One region of the Veillonella sp. 3_1_44 genome, then DNA from elsewhere that is predicted to be linked to it. Evidence: a T-box and tRNA genes for the amino acid it is inferred to sense, from the RefSeq annotation. Region 1 holds a T-box; the other holds one or more tRNA genes.

What was found. The T-box of region 1 lies ahead of cysS (cysteine--tRNA ligase). A T-box ahead of a tRNA ligase gene usually reads a tRNA of that ligase, here a tRNA-Cys.
Region 2: it encodes a tRNA-Cys, which carries the amino acid that the T-box ahead of cysS (cysteine--tRNA ligase) is inferred to sense. The anticodon was not compared.

What each region holds. Positions count from the first base shown of each region.
Region 1 covers NZ_GG770199.1:442,208-453,009, reverse strand. The annotation lists gene HMPREF0873_RS02080 (ATP-dependent Clp protease ATP-binding subunit) at 1-2,115, shown strand, start outside; gene radA (DNA repair protein RadA) at 2,279-3,652, shown strand; gene HMPREF0873_RS02070 (PIN/TRAM domain-containing protein) at 3,668-4,819, shown strand; gene ispD (2-C-methyl-D-erythritol 4-phosphate cytidylyltransferase) at 4,803-5,978, shown strand; gene gltX (glutamate--tRNA ligase) at 5,981-7,450, shown strand; gene HMPREF0873_RS02055 (bile acid:sodium symporter family protein) at 7,587-8,540, shown strand; T-box leader at 8,780-8,986, shown strand; gene cysS (cysteine--tRNA ligase) at 9,036-10,484, shown strand; gene HMPREF0873_RS02045 (Mini-ribonuclease 3) at 10,474-10,802, shown strand, end outside.
Region 2 covers NZ_GG770199.1:232,407-243,208, forward strand. The annotation lists gene trkA (Trk system potassium transporter TrkA) at 1-681, shown strand, start outside; gene HMPREF0873_RS01065 (TrkH family potassium uptake protein) at 694-2,181, shown strand; gene HMPREF0873_RS01070 (MBL fold metallo-hydrolase) at 2,197-2,793, shown strand; tRNA gene HMPREF0873_RS01075 (tRNA-Asp) at 2,844-2,919, shown strand; tRNA gene HMPREF0873_RS01080 (tRNA-Phe) at 2,925-3,000, shown strand; tRNA gene HMPREF0873_RS01085 (tRNA-Gly) at 3,008-3,082, shown strand; tRNA gene HMPREF0873_RS01090 (tRNA-Cys) at 3,092-3,166, shown strand; tRNA gene HMPREF0873_RS01095 (tRNA-Leu) at 3,181-3,269, shown strand; gene HMPREF0873_RS01100 (DUF523 domain-containing protein) at 3,377-3,832, shown strand; gene HMPREF0873_RS01105 (phosphoethanolamine transferase) at 3,927-5,759, opposite strand; gene HMPREF0873_RS01110 (ScpA family protein) at 5,929-6,654, shown strand; gene scpB (SMC-Scp complex subunit ScpB) at 6,667-7,176, shown strand; gene HMPREF0873_RS01120 (pseudouridine synthase) at 7,178-7,906, shown strand; gene HMPREF0873_RS01125 (NAD(P)/FAD-dependent oxidoreductase) at 7,903-9,150, shown strand; gene cmk ((d)CMP kinase) at 9,159-9,842, shown strand; gene HMPREF0873_RS01135 (1-acyl-sn-glycerol-3-phosphate acyltransferase) at 9,835-10,455, shown strand; gene HMPREF0873_RS01140 (bifunctional 4-hydroxy-3-methylbut-2-enyl diphosphate reductase/30S ribosomal protein S1) at 10,446-10,802, shown strand, end outside.

The sequences.
Region 1 (10,802 bases):
CTTAGCGATGGTAGCGGTGTTGCAGTTGCTATTTTACGAGCTATGAATATACGTAGTAATGACGTAGTAGAAGCAATTCGTAGTATTCTTGGCTCGAATAAAGGTAGCAATAATGGTGGTCAAGAGGGAATAAATAGCAATAATGATTTAGGTGAGCTGTCAGATTTTGCAACTGACCTTAATGAGTCTGCTAAACAAGGTAAGATTGATCCCGTTATTGGTCGCGATACGGAGATTCAACGAGTCATTCAAATTCTCAGTCGTAGAACTAAAAATAATCCTGTTCTTATCGGTGAACCAGGTGTAGGTAAAACAGCTATTGCCGAAGGCTTGGCACAGCGCATTGTGACTGGTAATGTACCGGAGATTTTGCGTAATAAACGCATTATATCTCTTAGTATTGGCTCTATGTTAGCGGGTGCCAAGTACCGTGGTGAATTTGAAGAACGGTTAAAAAAAGCTATCGATGAAGTACAACAACATGATGATATGATTATCTTTATAGATGAAATTCATACATTGGTTGGGGCAGGTGCTACTGAAGGTGCTATGGATGCAGCTAATATCTTAAAGCCAGCTTTGGCACGAGGTGAATTCCAAGTTATCGGTGCCACAACACTTGATGAATATAAGAAACATATAGAAAAAGATGCTGCTTTAGAGCGTCGTTTTCAACCCGTTCAAGTAGGAGAGCCTAACGAAGAGGATGCTCTTGAAATTTTAAAGGGCTTAAGAGATCGGTATGAAGCTTTCCATAAGGCTAAGATTACAGATGAGGCATTAACAGCAGCTGTGTCTTTATCTAGCCGATATATTACAGATCGATTCTTGCCTGATAAGGCTATCGATGTAGTCGATGAAGCTGCATCTAAGGTTCGTATGAAAGTATTTTCTGCAGCACCTGATGTTAAAGCATTAGAGGATCGTCTCAATACAGTTAAGAAAGAAAAAGAAGCGGCTGTTACGTCTCAAGATTTCGAAAAGGCTGCAAAGCTTCGCGATGAAGAACAATCACTATTAAAAGAAATTGGTGATAAAAAATCTATTGCTAAAGAAAAAAGCGATCAAAAGTTAATAGTAACAGAAGAAGACATAGCTGCTGTAGTAGCGCAATGGACAGGCATTCCAGTGGCTAAAATTGCAGAAGAAGAGTCTGCAACCTTACTACATTTGGAAGAAGAACTTCATAAACGCGTAGTAGGTCAAGATGAGGCTGTTACTGCTGTAGCTAAAGCTGTACGCCGTGCAAGGGCTGGATTAAAAGACCCAAAACGGCCTATTGGTTCATTCTTGTTCCTTGGGCCAACTGGTGTAGGGAAAACTGAGCTAGCAAGAGCGCTTGCATCCTCCTTGTTCGGCGATGAATCTGCTATGATTCGACTTGATATGTCTGAATATATGGAAAAACATACTGTGTCTCGCTTAGTCGGTGCTCCTCCAGGTTATGTAGGCTATGAAGAAGGTGGCCAATTAACAGATGCGGTACGTCGTAAACCATATAGCGTTATCCTCCTCGATGAAGTGGAAAAGGCACATGCAGATTTCTTTAATATTTTGTTACAAGTTCTTGATGATGGTCGTCTTACTGATAGTCAAGGAAGAACTGTAGATTTCAGAAATACAGTTATTATTATGACAAGTAACTTAGGTGCTAAAGCTTTACATAAAAACTCTCCAGAACTTGGTTTTTTAGCGGCTAAAAAATCTGATTTCAATGTAGATGAAAATAAAGAAATTGAGTTCAAAGAGGCTAAGAAGTCAGTAATGGATGCGGTGAAACGTCATTTTAGACCTGAGTTTTTAAACCGTATTGATGAAATGATTGTATTCCATCCATTAACAGGAGAGGACTTAAAAGAAATTGTAACCATTTTAATGAGTGATGTCACAAAACGCCTTGGAGAACGTGATTTACAATTAGAAATAACTCCTGAGGCTATGAAATTACTCGTTAAGGAGGGCTCTGATTTCACAATGGGGGCTCGACCATTAAAACGTGCTATTCAACGTTTAATTGAGGACCCAGTGTCCGATCTTATTTTGAAAGGAGATGCAAAAGAAGGTAAAATTATTAAAGCAGATGCAAAGGATAACGATCTTGTTGTATCAATATGATAAAAATACAAATTATACAGTTAATGACTACCTTTCATATAAAAAATATAAGTTAAATGGTATACTATAAAATGATGATAGTTAACCATGTAGTAAAATTATGCATAAAAGGTCATGAATGGTTATCATTCATGACCTTTCTTTTTAAATGTATTGAGGTGTTATGGCAAAAGCAAAATCTGTATTCTTTTGTCAAAATTGTGGGGCTGAATCCTCTAAGTGGATGGGCCGTTGTCCACAATGTGGAGAATGGAATACATTAGTTGAAGAAATCATTAAAGAAACTAAACATAGTCGAACACCTTCTCGAGGTGTTGGAAATCAAACGGCGAAGCCTACCGCCTTGCCAGATATCGAAATTTCTTCTATTGCACGCGTATCTACAACCTTTGGTGAAATTGACCGTGTATTAGGTGGTGGCATAGTGCCTGGTGCTCTAATGCTTTTAGGTGGTGATCCTGGTATTGGTAAATCTACTCTGTTACTACAAGTATCCCAGAAGGTAGCCGATACAGTAGGAGCAGTTCTTTATGCATCTGGTGAAGAGTCTCAGTTACAACTTAAACTTCGAGCAGAACGACTGCATATTAATAGTGAACGATTACAAGTTATTGCAGATACTGATCTAGATCATATATTGGAGCAAGCTGAAGCAATGACTCCTTCCTTACTAGTCACTGACTCTATACAAACTATGTATACTGGAGATATAGATGCTGCGCCAGGCAGTGTTAGTCAAGTTCGGGAATGCACATCTCGCCTACTTCGCTTCTGTAAAGAACGAAATATACCTACTGTAATCATTGGTCATGTAACAAAGGAAGGCAATATTGCAGGGCCTCGTATGTTAGAGCATATGGTAGATGTAGTGCTTTACTTCGAAGGGGAGCGTTCTTATCAATTCCGTATATTACGGTCCATTAAAAACCGTTTTGGTTCTACATCAGAAACAGGTATTTTTGCCATGGTAGAGGAAGGGTTACAAGAATTATCCAATCCATCTGCTTCTCTCTTGGCAGAGCGTTCCGATGAAGAAAGTGGCAGTGCTGTTATGATTTACCTCGAAGGGGTTCGGCCCATCTTAGTAGAGGTACAAAGCTTGGTCGTTACTACGGCCTTTGGTATGCCTAGACGTACGGCGATTGGTTATGATCTTAACCGATTAATTGTATTATTAGCAGTCTTAGAAAAACGCTGTGGCTTTACATTAGGTAATAAAGACGTGTATGTAAATGTCATCGGTGGTCTCAAGGTAAATGAACCTGCTTGTGATTTATCTATGGCGGTTGCCATTGTGTCAAATCTGAAAAATCGAATCGTTCCAACAGATATGGTAATTTTAGGTGAAGTAGGCTTAACTGGTAATGTTCGCAGTATTCCTCGCATTGAACAGCGTATAAATGAAGCCAAGAAATTAGGTTTTAAAAAGTTTATTATTCCTGAAGGCAACTATAAACAAATCAAGGATAATGATAGTTCTATCAAAATTAAAGGTGTCAAATCTATACAAGAGGCGATGCAACTCGTATTTTCATAATTAGGAGGTGATTTCATGATTTATCGGATTTTACGCTATGTAATAGCCATTTTAGTAGGTACAGCAGCCTACGTGGGAATGGATAGCTTAGCACCTATTATTGACCCATATTTGGTTTCTCAATTTGAATCTTTTGGGGACATGTCATTAACAATTGCACGTATTGCAGTATTAATCGTAGGTACTCTATTAGGCCTTGTTATTGGTTATCTGATTTCATCATTTATTCTGAAACAAGGTTTAGTAATTGCTAAAAGATTAGAGCGTATTCTTACTCATATTCCAAATCAAGAATTGATTGCAGGCACCATCGGTTTATTATTCGGCCTTATTATTGCAAATCTAATTGGTGTTGCATTCAATCAAGTACCTATTATAGGACCTTATATTCCTATAATTTTGAGTGCTATTTTTGGATATAGTGGACTTAAAATCATGGCTCGTAAAGGCCCCGAAATGTACAATAATTACGTACAACAATGGGGAGGAGATAGCACTAAAAAAACAAGTCGTTTTAAAATGTTTTCAACTCATAAATTAGATAAATCCTCTAGTACGCCAAAATTACTAGATACTTCAGTTATCATTGACGGTCGTATCAAAGAACTATGTGCTACGGGCTTCATTGAAGGCCCTCTTATGGTGCCACTATTTGTATTAAATGAGTTACAGGTAATTTCTGACTCTGCGGATGCTACGAAACGCAATCGTGGCCGACGTGGCCTTGATATTTTGAAGGATATGCAAGATGCCAATAAGGTAGCTATAGAAGTTGTTGAAGATGATTATGATGATCTTGTAGAGGTTGATTCAAAACTTATGCGACTTGCTTTAGATAAGCAATGGAAATTGATGACTAATGACTTTAACTTGAATAAGGTGGCTCGTGTACAAGGTATTGAAGTGCTTAACCTCAATGAATTGGCAAATGTATTAAAACCTGCTCTAATCGCTGGAGAATGGATTCGCGTTCAAATCATGAAAGAAGGTAAGGAAGTACACCAAGGTGTGGCTTATCTCGACGATGGCACGATGATTGTCGTAGAGGATGGTAAGCCTTATGTTGGTCAAAATGTAGAGGTTATGGTTACATCCATATTACAAACGAGTGCAGGACGGATGATTTTTGCTCGTGTAGATGGAGGACAAAATGGGCAAGGCAATTAGTTGTATCGTTCTCGCTGCAGGTGCTGGTCGCCGTATGGGATATAAAGAAAATAAGATATTTATTCCTTTAGGGGGATATTCTATTATTCAACGTACCATACAGAATGTAGAAAAGATTGAAGGTTTAAAAGAAATTATTCTTGTTGTAGCTGAAGGCGAACAAGAATATATGTCTAACCATATTCAAGGGTTGGATTTGCATATTCCTGTAAAGATAGTGCTTGGTGGAAGAGAACGTCAAGATTCTGTGGCTTATGGGCTCAAAGCTGTATCAGAAGATAGTAATATTGTGCTAGTTCATGATGGAGCGCGTCCATTAGCATCAACGAAACTGTTTGATTCTGTTGTTAGGGCCGCAATAGAATATGGAGCTGCTACTGTAGGTGTCCCTGCTACGGATACGATTAAACGAGTTGATACAGAGCATACTGTAATAGAAACATTAAAACGCAGTGAATTATACCAAATTCAAACGCCACAAGGCTTTCAAAAAGATCTATTTAAAGAGGCCCATCAAAAGGCTTATGATGAAAAATATTTAGGCACTGATGATGTGTCCCTCGTTGAGCATTTAGGGCAGCCTGTACATATAGTAAGTGGAGACTATTGTAATATTAAGGTGACCACTCCTAATGATATTGCAGTAGCAAAACGATATTTAGGAATTGAGGATAAGCGTATGCGCGTTGGATTTGGTTATGATATTCATCAATTAAAAGCAGGTCGTCCTTGTATCTTAGGTGGTGTTCATATCGAATCTGGCCTTGGCCCTGATGGACACTCCGATGCGGATGTTCTCATTCATGCCTTGATGGATGCCATGCTAGGCGCCGCTGGTTTACGGGATATTGGATACTATTTTCCACCTGAAGATGACCAGTATAAAGGGATTTCTAGCATGCTTTTACTAGAAAAAGTAAATTTCTTATTGAAAGAACGTGGGTTACAAGCCTATAATATTGATATTATGGTTATTTCTGAGACACCTAAATTAAAACCTCACATCGATATGATGAAGGCTAATTTACAGTCTATATTAGAGATACCATTAGATCGCATTAGTATTAAAGCGACAACAAATGAAATGCTAGGGGCTATTGGGCGCCGTGAAGGCATTGCTGCACAAGCTGTCGTTTCTGTATATGAAGGAGAGATTTAATCATGAGTTCCATGAAAGTTCGTTTTGCTCCAAGCCCTACGGGTCCATTCCATATTGGTGGTGCTCGTTCTGCTTTATTTAACTGGTTATTAGCACGTAAGGAAAAAGGCACATTTGTATTGCGCATTGAAGATACAGATTTAGCTCGTTCTACACGTGAAAGTGAAGAGAATATTAAAGCTTCCTTACAATGGCTTGGCATGAACTGGGATGAAGGCATTGATGTGGGTGGTAATAATGGTCCTTACCGTCAAACAGAACGTCTTGATTTATATAAAGAAGTAACACAACGCTTATTGGATGAAGGTAAAGCTTATGAGTGTTATTGCACACCTGAAGAGTTAGATGCGGTGCGTCAAGATCAAATGGATCGTGGGGAAACACCAAAATACAACGGTCATTGTGAACACTTAGATGAAGAGACAAAGGCTAAATACATTGCTGAAGGTCGTAAACCTACAATTCGTTTGCGTGTACCGTTGAATAAAACATACGCTTTTGATGATATGGTACGTGGGCATGTATCCTTTGAATCTAATGGCGTTGGTGATTTTGTAATTGTAAAATCTGATGGCATTCCTGTATATAACTTTGCTGTAGTAATGGACGATCATATGATGGGGATCACTCACGTTATTCGTGCAGAGGAACATTTATCTAATACACCTCGTCAAATGGCTATTTATGAAGCTTTAGGTTGGGAGGTCCCTAAGTTTGGTCATATTTCCTTGATTCTTGGTAAAGACTACAAGAAAATGTCTAAACGTCATGGTGCTACTTCTGTTGAACAATACAAACAATTAGGGTACTTGCCAGAAGCACTTGTAAACTTCTTGGCACTTCTTGGTTGGGCTCCTGAAGGTGAAGAAGAATTCTTCACACAAGATGAATTAATTCAGGCTTTCTCTATGGATCGGGTAGCGAAAAATCCTGCTGTGTTTGATATTGATAAATTGAACCATATAAATTTCCACTACATGAAGAATTTGAGTGATGAAGAGTTATTCCACCTTTGTTTACCGCATTTGAAAGAGGTTGGTTTAGCTCCAGATAGCTTGAATCAAGCTGATATTGATTGGTTGACATTATTATGCTCTACATTCCGTGATCATATTAGCTATGGTGCTCAAATTAAAGATCATGTAGGATTGTTTATGGGCGAAACAGTATTCCTTGAAGAGGGGCATGAAGAGGAGTTGCGTGCTGTATTGAATGAAGAAACAGCTCCAACAGTTCTCGGCGCTTTCCGGAATGCATTGGCTGAACTTGATGAAATTACACCTGAAGTTGTAAAAGCAACAATCAAGGCCGTAATGAAAGAAACCTCTTTAAAAGGTAAATTCGTATTTATGCCAATCCGTGTAGCTTTAACAGGTCAAATGCATGGTCCGGATTTGAATAATATTGTTACATTACTTGGTAAAGAAAAGTGCTTACATCGTTTAGATAATGTAGGTGCATTAACAAAATAAATTTGATCAATTAATCAAAGGAGTTCACGTAACAAGTGTTATGTGAACTCCTTTTGTATGTGTTGTTAATATTCTATAGAAATGCTATAATAATCGGCGTATTAAATTTTGATTTATTATGAAAGCGAGTGTTTTTATGAGTGTTATTCGTTCTATTAATCACTTATTCAATAGTTATCTATCCTGGATAGTACTATTGATGGCTGTTTTAGCATATATGCTACCTGCAGTATTTTCTTGGATGACTCCATATATTGCTTACATGCTACAGTTTGTTATGTTTGCGATGGGGTTAACATTAACGGCTCAAGTCTTTATTGATGTATTTAAGCAACCAATGAAGGTTATTCTCGTATCCGTAATCCAATTCTTATGGATGCCATTGGCAGGTTTCTTAGTAGCCTTAGCATTTAATTTTCCTCCAGAAGTTGGGATTGGTTTTATCTTGTTGGGTGCATGTCCTGGTGGTACTGCTTCTAATGTAATGACCTTCCTTGCAAATGGTAATGTTCCCTTATCCGTATCAGCAACAACTGTATCCACATTATTGGCACCTATTTTAACGCCTTTATTTGTCGTATTATATGCAGGTGCAACATCTTCTATTGAAATTCAATTTATGCCAATGTTTATATCCATTGTAAAAATCGTGTTAGTACCAATTATTTTGGGGATTGTATTGAATTACTTTATTGGCGCAAAAATTGAACCTGTAAAATCTGTATGTCCAACCATTGCATCTATCGCGGTATTGCTTATCTTGGCAGCTGTAACTGCAGTTAACCAAAAGCAAATTGCCGAAACTGGTTTCATTATTTTTGTAGCGTGTTTAGTACAAAATTTGAGTGGTTATGTTGTGACATACTTTATATGTAAAGCTCTCAGTATTGATGTGTCTTCTCGTCGTGCTATGCAAATTGAAGTGGCTATGCAAAATTCTGCATTATCCGTATCTTTAGCACTAAAACACTTTACACCACAAGCTGCGGTAGCAGGTGCAGTATTCTCCATCATTCATAACTTTACAGGATCTATTTTTGCAGGTATTTGCCGTAAACATGATGATCAAGATAAATTAGAAAATGCTTAATATTAATTGATTTGATGTAATGACATTATTATTACTTGTGTACTATAAAAGCTATTGTTATGAATGATAATAGTAATTTAATATTCTGATTATATATCCTCATCTTTCTAATTAAGCTATTTAAAATACCTATTATGATATGTGAATAGCTGCCTATGAAAGATGGGGATCTTTCTTGTAAATATTGACATTCTATAGCTTTATTGGTAAAATATTTTTATATATGAATATAGATTATTTTAATAGCTGAGACTGAAAGAAGTACTCTACAACTAACTTTTTAGCGAGAACCGATGGTGGGAGGGTTCATGGATAGGTAGATGAAATGCATTCACGAGCTGACACTCCGATTATAGGTAGGTTTGTCCGGCGACGCACCGTTATGCGATGAGTGGGTATCGCTATTGGTACCTAACAGAGTGGAACCGCGGACCATCGTCTCTGTATGAGATGAGAGGTCTTTTTTATTTTACAAAATTGGAGGCATCGGTAACGATGAGAGAAATTACTGTTTATAATACTATGACGCGCCAAAAAGAGGTTTTTAATCCTGTAACACCAGGTGAGGCAAAAATGTACGTATGTGGTGTCACACCATACAATCATCCTCATATTGGCAATGCTCGTCCTTTCGTGACTTGGGACGTAATTCGTCGCTATATGAAACATGTAGGCTATAAAGTAACATATGTACAAAACTTTACTGATGTGGATGATAAAATCATCAACACTTCTAATGGTGAAGGTGTCTCTTGGGATACCATTGCAAACCGCTATATCGATAGTTATTTTGAAGTAATGGATGCGTTAGGTGTACAACGTGCAGACATTTATCCACGTGTATCTACACATATTGATGATATCATTGCTATGATTCAAACATTGATTGACAAGGGCTACGCCTATGAACTCGATGGCGATGTATATTATAGTGTGGAGAAATTTGAACATTACGGTGAGTTATCTGGTCGTACATTAGACGATATGGAAGCAGGCGCACGTATTGAAGTAGATGGTCGTAAGAAGAATCCTATGGACTTTGCTTTGTGGAAAGCAGCAAAACCTGGTGAACCTTATTGGGAAAGCCCATGGGGGAATGGTCGTCCAGGGTGGCACATTGAATGTTCTGCTATGAGCCAAAAATATTTAGGCACAGAATTTGACTTCCACGGTGGTGGTAGCGATTTGATTTTCCCTCATCATGAAAATGAAATTGCTCAATCAGAAGGTTGCTCTGGTCAACATCCAGCAGTGCGCTACTGGTTGCACAATGGTTTTATCACTATTAATTCTGAAAAAATGTCTAAGTCCTTGAATAATTTCTTCTTGGTAAAAGATATTTTAGAACAATATAGTCCTGATGCATTGCGTTACTTCTTATTGAGCACGCATTACCGTAGCCCATTAGATTTCTCTGATGAGCGTCTAGAAGAAGCTAATAAATCTTTGGAACGGTTAAGCACAGCTATTGAAAACCTTCTTTACCTTGAAAAATGTGAGCCAGGCTCATGTGATGAAGCTCAACGCTTATTAGAAAAAGCGAAAGCATACGAAGAAGAATTTGAGGATGCTATGAGTGATGATTTCAACACTGCTTTAGCAACTTCTAGTATGTTCGGTCTTGCAAAAGAAATTAATATCTACTATCAAGCTGTAACAAGTAGAGAAGGCGTTGTTTGCCAAGAGGCAATTGCTGAAGTGAAACGAATCTTCAAATTTATGACAGATGTTATTGGTGTTCTTGAAAAAGCTTGGGAAGGCAATACGGGTGCTAATGCTGCTGAATATGAAGAATTAATGCAAGTTATTCTTTCTGTACGTCAAGCTTGTCGCGAGCAAAAACAATGGGCATTAGCTGATTGTATCCGCGATCGATTAGCTGAGATTGGTATTACCATTGAGGACTCTCCTCAAGGTGCACGGTGGAAAAAACGTGAAGTTTAAACAATTTCAATTCTTAAAGAATGAAGCGATAAAGAAACTAACGGCTCTTGAAGAAGAGCCGCTTCGTTTGCGCAAACGAACAATAGAGGAGTGCCTAAGTGCCGATGCAGTTATGCTAGCTTATATCGGTGATGCAGTATACTCCATGTATGTGCGCGAACGCGTAGTACAAATGAATATTACAAAAGTACAGATCTTACATACTATCGTTACTGAATTTATTTGTGCTAAATCACAGGCAAAAGTATTGCTAGAAATAGAAAATACTTTCACAGAAGATGAACAAGCTATTGCACGCCGTGCTAGAAATAGTAATGT
Region 2 (10,802 bases), 210 kb from region 1:
TTTCATAATTATAATACATTCTATAAACGGGCTGTCATTATTGGGGCAGGTCTCTTAGGTCGGAACTTAACTGTATTACTAGAAAAAGCTGGTTTTTCTGTGAAGGTTATTGAAAAAGACTTTGACCGTTGTGAGAACCTGGCAAATCAAGTGGATAAAGCCATGGTTATCAATGGAGATGGCACTGACTTTGATTTGCTCGAAGCTGAGGAAATTGCTGATAGCGATGTAATTATTGCTCTAACTGATGATGATAAACTTAATTTACTAGTAGCACTTGTCGGTAAGCATATGGGCATCCCAAAAACTGTTGTTCGCGTGGGACGGCCAGAATATATTATGCTGATGGAGCAAGTAGGTATTGACGTTGTATTTTCTCCACGTTTATTAACAGCAAGTCAAATTTTGCGCTTTGTACGAAGTGGAGAAGGGGTTGTATCTATTTCCACCTTTGAAGGTGGTAAAGCCGAATCTATCGAGATTGAAATTACCAATGAATCACCTGTAGCAGGTAAACAATTAAAAGATATTCGTTTACCTGGGAAGGCCTTGGTAGGTGTAATTTTACGGGAAAATGAAGCTATCGTACCGCGTGGTAATACTCAAATTTTAGATGGTGATCATATTGTTCTCTTTACATTACCTGAATCGGTAAGCAAATTGCTTAAATATCTTACTTAGTAAGGAGGGGCTATGCGAATTCAAATCGTTATGTCCTTAGTGGGTCGACTACTCTATATATTTGGGGTTTTTACTTTAATCCCTTTTATATACAGTGTTGTATTTGAAACTGCATATTGGTCATTCCTTATAACTACAAGCCTTTCTTTAGTTTTGGGGACTCTTTTATCTTATTACGGTTGTGAAAGTCAAAGCTTTAGTATACGTGATGGGTTCTTAGTTGTATCCTCTACTTGGATATTCACGGTTATTTTGGGGGCTTTACCTTTTTTGGGGAGTGGCATATTGACGAATGTTTTTGATGCTCTATTTGAAGCCACTTCGGGTATTACTGCAACTGGTGCAACTATTATTTATAGTGTTGATGAGTTACCACACACATTTGTATTATGGCGTGGCCTTATGCACTGGGTTGGCGGGATGGGGATTATCGTTCTTATCCTATCATTTTTAAAGAATTTAGGCGCCGATGCAGCACATTTCTTTAATGCAGAGGCATCTGTACCAAAGCCCGGTGTTGTAATGCCTCGTATTCAATCAATGGCCACCAAGCTTTGGCAGTTGTATATTGCCTTTACTGCTCTTTGCTTTCTTATGCTGTGGGCTGGCGGCATTGAACCTTTTGATGCGTTAAACTATGCCTTTTCTATTATTGCCACGGGTGGATTTGCACCGACATCAGCAGGGGCTTTTATTTATGAACAAAGTAATTATATTTGTTTCGTATTTATATTCTTTATGTTTCTTGCTGGTGGCAATTTCTCTGTGTATTACAATGCAATTCAAAAAGGAATTCGCGTTTTAATTAATGATTTTGAAACACGTATGTACTGGCTTGTAGTGTTTATTGGTATTGCCATTGTATCAATATCTCTAGCATTACAATCTATCTATTCTAGTCCTTTAGAGATTGTTAGAAATGCTGCCTTTAATTTGGTATCTCTTCAAACTGGTAGTGGTTTTGCTATTAGTGATTATGATTTGTGGCCTGCTGCAGCACAGATGATGTTATTTATTTGTACATTTTTTGGTGGTTGTAGTGGTTCTACAACGGGCGGTGTAAAAATTATACGACTTATTATTTTGATTAAGAGTTCTATAATTTATCTGCGAAAATCAATTCATCCTGATATGGTTCAAGTAGTACGTATTAATGGCAAACCGATGCCTACTAAATGGATCCAGATGACACATCAATTTTTATTTTTATATTTAATGATTTATGTGGTATCTGTTTTTCTAATGACTTGTACTGGTCTTAATACATATGATTCTATGCAAGTGGTTACGGCCTTTCTTAGCAATGTAGGACTAGGGTTTGGTGGCTTTGGTCCTACTGACTCCTTTAGTGTTATGCCAAATACTGCTAAATGTATTGCTATTGTAGACATGTTACTAGGTCGTTTGGAGTTATTTACGATTTTAGTTATGCTTCACCCTCAGTTTTGGGAAGGGTATTTTATTAAAAAAGAGGTTCCTAAACGATATCGTATTCTATAGAAGGGCGGGAACTATATGGAAGTTATAAAACGTCCTCTAGGGCTTTATAAAGCAAATTGTTATGTGCTTATCAAAGAGGGAAAATCTATAATCATTGATCCGGGCTTTCATTGTAACCACATTATTGATATGGTTGCAGATTCTGAGCCCATAGCAGTTTTATTGACACATGGTCATTGTGATCATGTGTCAGCCTTGGATGAAGTGTGTACACATTATAATATTCCCGCTTATTTACATCCTTTAGATCAAGAGTTGTTACAGTTAATTCGACGGAGACCAAGTGTATATAAGAAAAAAATGTATACACATTGTAATGATTTAGTAGAGGGGCAATTAAATTTAGATCCTTTTGATATAGTAGTTCATCATACACCTGGGCATAGTGCGGGATCGGTTTGTTTAGAAATTGAAGGTTATCTATTTACTGGTGATACCTTATTTAAGCAAAATGTGGGAAATACAGATAATTATAAAAGTGATCCAGCTGATTTGATTAAGAGTTTGAAATATCTTTTAACCTTGTCCAAGGATTTGATTGTTGAGCCAGGACATAGGGAATCTACCATATTAAAAAATGAGGAAGAATTTATTAAAAATATTGTAGTATAGTGTTGACAAAAGTCCTGATAACCGATATACTAAGCAAGTACTTTGGTTACGGCCCCGTGGTGTAGCGGTTAACATGTCGCCCTGTCACGGCGAAGATCGTCAGTTCAAATCTGATCGGGGTCGCCATTTATGCCTCGGTAGCTCAGTTGGTAGAGCAACGGACTGAAAATCCGTGTGTCGACAGTTCGATTCTGTCCTGAGGCACCATTTATATGCGGGAATAGCTCAGCGGTAGAGCACCGCCTTGCCAAGGCGGGGGTCGCGAGTTCGAATCTCGTTTCCCGCTCCAATTTTATATGGCGGCATAGCCAAGCGGTAAGGCAGAGGTCTGCAAAACCTTTATTCCCCAGTTCGATTCTGGGTGCCGCCTCCACAATCGTTACCCATGCCGGGGTGGCGGAACAGGCAGACGCAACGGACTTAAAATCCGTCGGTTGGAAACAACCGTACCGGTTCGATTCCGGTCCTCGGCACCAATTAAGACTAACTTTGGGTTAGTCTTTTTTTCTTATATACAATTAAAACGATTTGTGAAAATTATTACTATAAGTTACGTATGAATATATAAGAGATAGATAAATCTATGAATAAGAAACCTAAGTTATTAATTAGTGAATGCCTATTTGGTGTACCTTGTCGATATGATGGCAAAGACAATTATATAGAAACGATAGAGGCTTTAAAGGAATATTATGAATTAGTACCTGTATGTCCGGAAGTGTTAGGGGGACTTAGTACGCCTCGTGATCCTGCGGAGCGGCAGGGTGAACGTATATGTACTGTTAATGGAGCTGATGTTACCGATGAGTTTGTAAGAGGTGCTCAATTAACAGTTGATATTGCACTAAAATATGGTTGCAAGCAAGCTTTGATGAAGGCGAAAAGTCCTAGCTGTGGATATAAGCGCATTTATGATGGAACTTTTACTAGAACAATGAAAAATGGCCATGGATGTACTGTAGAGGCTCTACTTGAAAAGAATATAACAATTTATACTGAAAATGATATAGAGCTTTTACTTGCAGAAAAAAAGAGATGAGTTTAACTCATCTCTTTTTGATTATATCAAGTTATTTTACTGGTAAAATAACTCAATATAATAGAAAAATAATGGCTACAATATTAATTAAAGACTACTTGTTTGCATTAACAGGATCATTTGCTAATGGTTGTTCACCAAGTAATGTAGTTAAGTTATGTAGATTAAATCGATATTGAGCATTACTAAAATCTCGTGTTGCATCATATCGTTGACTTGGAGCATGCATGAGACCAACTAATGTATCGTATAGCAAATCATTAGTAAAGAATTGATGCTCGTGTTTTGCAAGTACCTCAGCAGTCTGTGGATAGGTTGAGCGATATTGTGGAGATAGGTATACCCAGAATGGAATATGTGTCATAACAAAATCAAATGTATCAGGGTTATGCGATTTGTCTAAACTTTCACCGTGATCGGAGAAATACACCATGGCTTGTAAGTTTAATTTGTCTTTGCCATAATTGTAAATTTGTTGTAATAACCAGTCTGTGTATAATTGGCTGTTAGCATATGCTTCTTGACCATCAGGATACGGACCTTGTTTCCACTTGCTAAATTCATGAGGGTAACGGTCATTGTAATAAATATGACTACCCATAATATGTATAACGATAAAGTTGTTTTTGGTAGGATCTACAGTTTCTAATAATGGCAATAGAGCTTCATCATATCGATCTGAGAATGCATAAGATTCATGGGCCCATTTTGTTGTGTCTGCAGTTTTAGCCATTAATGAAATAGCTGTATCATATTCACCGAATACACCTTGATTGCTAAACCAAGAAGTCGTGTATCCCGCTTTTTTAGCAATATCTAAGATATTGGCTGAATCAAGAAATGGTTTATCATCATATTGATTTCGTTCAGATAGTGCACGCTCCAAGGTTGGTACTGTTTGTACGTACGATGAATAGGCATTATCAAAGAAGACAAAGTCTTTATTGTCCGAACGCATATTGCCTTGCCATGGAGTATCGTCATATGGGAAGTTTGGATTATATACTTTCATATAATCTCGAGAACTAGATTCTCCAATGACTAGAATAATAGTACCAGGTGTTTTGTTCACCGCTGTTTCCTTTGTGTCTAAATTAAAGGAATCAAATACTAAGTGGTGATTATCATTATATTGTTGCATTTGTTTTACATAATCGCCTGCAGCAATCCAGTTCGCCACAATACAGGTTTGTGGGAACAAGAAGAATGGTACATATACTAAAAAAGCTACAAGGGATGCGATAAGCATAGCTGAGCGCATAGGGCGTGTAGTATTTAAGTTTACTACTGCTTTCATCCCTAAGTTAGACCAGTACAATAAATAAGTCCATAAGATAAGACCAATACTTATTGCTATAAGACCAGGTATTCCAGCTGCATTCTTTAAAAAACCAAATGCTTCTTCTGGATTGGTCATATATACGGCTAGCAGACTGGCTGGCGTTAAGCAATGCCAAGTAGTCATGTAATAGCCAATTTGTAAGAATGGTATTAAGCTCAAGATCATGGAAATGATAGCCATGATTAAGGATGTTGTTTTATGGAAGCGATTTGTTTGGTTCAGTAAAAACTGAATGCCTGATAATCCCATGAAAATTAATAAGCCAAATAAAAAATCATTAGCAAATTCATAGAAGTATAATGGCTTCACATAGGACCAATGGAATAAAAGAGGAAAGGTAAGTGCCCATAAGATTCCGACTAGGCCATACCCTAAAAAAGGCCTGTGGAAAACGGTACACCCCATAAAATATTGAAATAAAAAGGTACCTACAATTGTTGGTACAGCTAAAATCGTAATATCCTCTACATCAAGCCCTAAGGTTATGGGCTCATAAATTAAAAATAAGATGATATATAAAACAATACCTATAATACCAAAGCGAAAAATTGGATTTCGCCCAATTTGTCTCACACTCGATGACATAATAAATCCTCTCTAAAAGGAATACACAATAACGTATCTTTTTTTAATATAAAATAATTACAATAATAAAGATAGCAGATGAGTGTAAAAAAAACAATTATTTGAAAGTACTACTATAAATGCTTTATAATTATATAGTTAAAAACATTTTTTCTGAGGATTGGGTTTTATGGGAGATTATAACTACAAGTTGGACGTTTTTGAAGGTCCCCTTGATCTGCTCTTGCATCTCATTGAAAAACATAAAATAGAAATTACCGATATTCCTATCGTTGAAATAACGAGTCAATACTTGGCATATCTAGACAATTGGAACCATTTTGATATTCATTATAGTAGTGAATTTCTTGTTATGGCATCTACCTTATTACAGATTAAATCACGCATGTTATTACCTAAGGCTGAACCTGAGCCTGATGAAGCAGAGGATCCACGTGACGAGTTGGTAGCAAAATTAGTAGAATTTAAGAAAATTAAGGATATTACATCTCTATTAATGGAGCGTACCGCTGTATCTGCGAATATATTTAGTCGTCCTGAAGAAACGAGTGTGCTTGGATTAGATAGTGTATATAATTTGGAACTTTCACAGTTATATCAAATTTTTTATCAAACTATAAAACGGGCTAAAGAGTTACCAGAAGAAGAGACAATTCGTGAGGTAAAGGTTGAAAAGGATACGTATAGTTTAGAGGACATGATTATATCCTTGTCTAGTCGTATACATCGTGGCGAATGTCTATATTTTAGGGAGTTATTAGTAGCAATTGAAACGAAAAGTGGTATGGTAACTATCTTTATGGCTGTTTTAGAATTATTAAAACAACAAGTTATGGAAATGCGCTATGAAGATGATGATATTATATTCACTGCTACCTTAGAGAGGGCCGTGTAGAAAGGGGGCCATATGAGCTTACCAACGATGCATTTAGAAGCCGTTTTGTTTTCATCGGCAAAGCCTATATCGATAGATATGTTAGCAGAAGTGTTTGGGCTTTCCACAGAGGCGACACAAAAATATATAGAAGAATTACAACGAGAACTAGAAGAACAGAATCGAGGTATTCGAATACGTATATCTGGAGCTGGTGTTGAATTAGTAAGCGCTGTTGAATGTGCTGATTATGTTGGGCATATTCGTAAAAGAGAAGATAAATTATCTAATGCGGCTATGGAAACATTAGCTGTTATCGCCTATAAGCAGCCTATTACAAAGGCTGAAATCGAAGAGGTGCGCGGTGTAAATAGCGATAAAATTATAAAACAATTATTAACTCGATCTCTTATAGCTGAATTAGGTCATAAGGATACTGTAGGTAGACCGATTCTATATGGCACGACTGATGAATTTTTGAGAAGTGCTGGTGTAGAATCGATAGAAGCCTTACATCAAGAAGTTTCGGAAACAGAAGGATAGCATGGAACGATTACAAAAATATATTGCCAGTTGTGGTATTGCATCACGGCGTAAGGCAGAAGAACTAATTACAGAAGGTAAAGTACAGGTCAATGGTCGCAAGGTAACCGAATTAGGGGTCAAAATTAATCCACAAAAAGATAAGGTTAAGGTTAATGGCCAATTATTGGCTCAAGAGAAACCAGTATATTATTTGTTAAATAAACCAAAGGGTGTCATTACATCTGTGTCTGACCCTCAAGGTCGAGAAACAGTTTTAGATTATATAAAAAATGAAACGAAAAGAATTTACCCTATTGGTCGTCTCGATTTATATACAGAAGGTTTGTTACTGCTTACGAATGATGGAGAGTTGGCACAAAATCTAACACATCCATCTAAAGGCATTGAAAAGACTTATGAAGTTCGTATCAAAGGTCGTGTTCGCGATGATGATTTACAAATTATTGCAAATGGTGTAGAGCTTGAAGATGGTATAACTGCACCTGCAACAATTGTAGATTTAGGTTTTGATGATCATAATGGTGTACATGAAGTAGAAATTACAATTCATGAAGGTCGTAATCGTCAAGTTCGTCGTATGTTTGAACACTTTGGCTATCGTATTCATAATTTAAAACGTATTGCGTATGCTGGTCTTACTTTAGGTGGTGTGAAACGAGGCGCTTCTCGTCAACTAACAATTCGTGAAGTAAAAGCGCTAAAAGCATTGGGGACAGATAAGGCATGAAGCAAATCATAGTCATTGGCGGTGGTGCGGCAGGTCTAATGGCAGCTGTTATAGCAGGCCGTGAAGGAGCACGCGTCATCTTATTGGAAAAAATGAATATGGTTGGCAAGAAAATGGGCATTACCGGTAAAGGTCGCTGTAATATTACGAATAGTGCAGATATGACCGAATTTATAAAAAATACGCCTGGTAATGGTAAGTTCTTGTACGGTGCCTATGAACGCTTTAGTAATGAAGATCTTCTGGACCTTTTGCATAGTTGGGGGTTAAAAACTAAAGTAGAACGTGGGGGACGAGTGTTTCCTGAATCCGATTCTGCATTAGAAGTTCGCAATATCTTTATGAAAATCCTAAAAAAGTATAATGTTCAAGTTCATTTAAATGAACCTGTTACATCGATTACTGTACAGGAAAATCGTGTAGTTGGTGTTACAACGGATAAGGAACAATATGCTTGTGATGCTGCTATTATTTGTACTGGTGGTGCATCTTATCCATTGACAGGCTCTACTGGTGATGGTTACGTTTTAGCCGAAAAAGTGGGACATACTATTACTGATATTCGTCCATCCTTGGTTCCTATCGTTACAAACGAAACGTGGGTAAAGGAAATTATGGGGCTTAGTCTTCGTAATGTTGAGGTTTCCGTAATTTCTAAAAGTAAGGTACAAGCAAAACAATTTGGGGAAATGATGTTTACTCATTTTGGTCTTACGGGGCCTACAATTTTATCATTAAGTCACACGGTAGGTAAGTTGCTTCGTAAGAAAAATCCTCAAATTACCATTGAAATTAATCTTAAACCTGCTTTAACTGCAGAAGTATTGGATAAGCGCTTGCAAAAGGATTTTGATTTATATTCTAAAAAACAATTGTCTAATGGGATGAAGGATTTACTACCTGTAAATCTTATTCCCATTGTTATAAAGCTTGCTGAGTTAAATCCGGCTAAACCAATTAATCAAATTACAAAGGAAGAGCGTTTGCGCTTATGCCATGTATTGCAACATATGACAGTAACTGTTAAAGAATTACGACCTGTAGCGGAAGCTATTGTTACAGCAGGTGGTATTTCATTAAAAGAATTTAATCCTAAAACTATGGAGTCTAAATTGATTAGTGGTTTATATGGTGCTGGTGAAGTACTAGACATAGATGCTTTTACAGGAGGCTATAATTTACAAGCTGCCTTTTCCACAGGCTATGTGGCGGCCATGCATGCCGTACACGGTGATGAAGAATAGAGGTTATTATGAACACTAAAAAAATTGCCATTGCTATTGATGGTCCTGCTGGGGCTGGTAAAAGTAGCATTTCTAAAGTAGTGGCCAATGAGTTAGAGTATTTATATATCGATACAGGTTCCATGTATCGCGGTGTTACATGGGCAGTTCTTGATAGTCAAATTGATGTTAAGGATCAAGCTGCTGTAGAAGCTTTATTACCTTCTTTAAATTTGACTTTAGAGCCTACTGCAACAGCATGCAAGGTCTATATTAAAGGAAAAGATGTTACATCATTAATTCGCCAGCAGCAAATTAATGATAATGTATCGACTATAGCTTCTTATAAAGGGGTTCGACAATATTTGGTAGAACGCCAACAAGAGATGGCCGCCGTTGGGGGAGTTATATTAGATGGACGTGATATCGGTTCTGTCGTATTACCTAATGCAGAGCTAAAAATTTATTTAACCGCTTCTGTAGATGCGCGTGCAAAACGTAGATGGTTAGAAGTACAAGGTACATCAAACGAGCAAACACTAGACGAAATTAAAAAGAATGTTGTTAGTCGTGATGAAATGGATAAAAATCGTGAAGAGTCTCCACTTGTATGCGTTGAAGATGCAGTAGTTGTAGACTCTAGTAATATGAATTTCGATGAAACTGTGGCATATATATTGAATTTAGTACAGGAGACAATCAATCATGAATAAATTTTCTACCTGGTTATGGCGTACCGCTTTTTGGCTTCGCTATAAGGTAGGGTATGGGTTGAAAGTATATGGTCGCGATAATTTTCCAATGGAAGGGCCTGTTATCGTTGTGCCTAATCATTTAAGTAATAACGATCCCCCTATCTGTGGCTATGCTTTGCCTAGACATGTACACTTTATGGCTAAACAAGAATTATTTGTGAATCCCATTTCACGTTTTTTTTGTACATGGCTTGGTGCATTTCCGTTAAATCGCGGTGCTATTGATAAAGTTGCTATTCGTCATGCCATGGGACTACTTAAAGACAATAAGGTTTTAGGCATATTTGCAGAAGGAAACCGTCAAAAAAGTGGTAAACTTGGTAAATTCCATGATGGTGCAGCATCAATTGCTCTTAGAACAGGTGTTAGCATAGTGCCTGTTGCTATCATTGGCTCTCACAATATGGAACGTAATAAAGTGGCTTGTATTATTGGTAAACCAATCCCAGTTGAAAAAGCTAAAGCAACTCCAGAAGCAATTCAAAAAGTAAATGATAGTGTTAAAAGTGAAATCCAACGAATGATAGATTCTTATCATAATAATTGTATAGAGGAGACTTTATGGAAATAATTTTGGCTGAAAACCATGGTTTTTGCTATGGTGTAAAACGGGCTGTCGAAATGGCAAATGAAGCTGCAAATAGCGATGGTAAAAGCTATACATTAGGACCTATTATTCACAATCCTCAAGTTGTAGGTCGTCTTGAAGATAAAGGGGTAAGCCCTGTTCAAGAAGTGTCTGATATCGCTGAAGGCACAATGATTATTCGCTCTCATGGTGTAGGCCCTGCTATTTATGAAGAGGCAGAAGAAAAAGGATTACATGTTGTGGATGCCACATGTCCACATGTAAAAAAAGCACAGCAAGATGCAAAGTCTGTTATAGATGATGGTATGACTTTGGTGATTTTGGGAGAA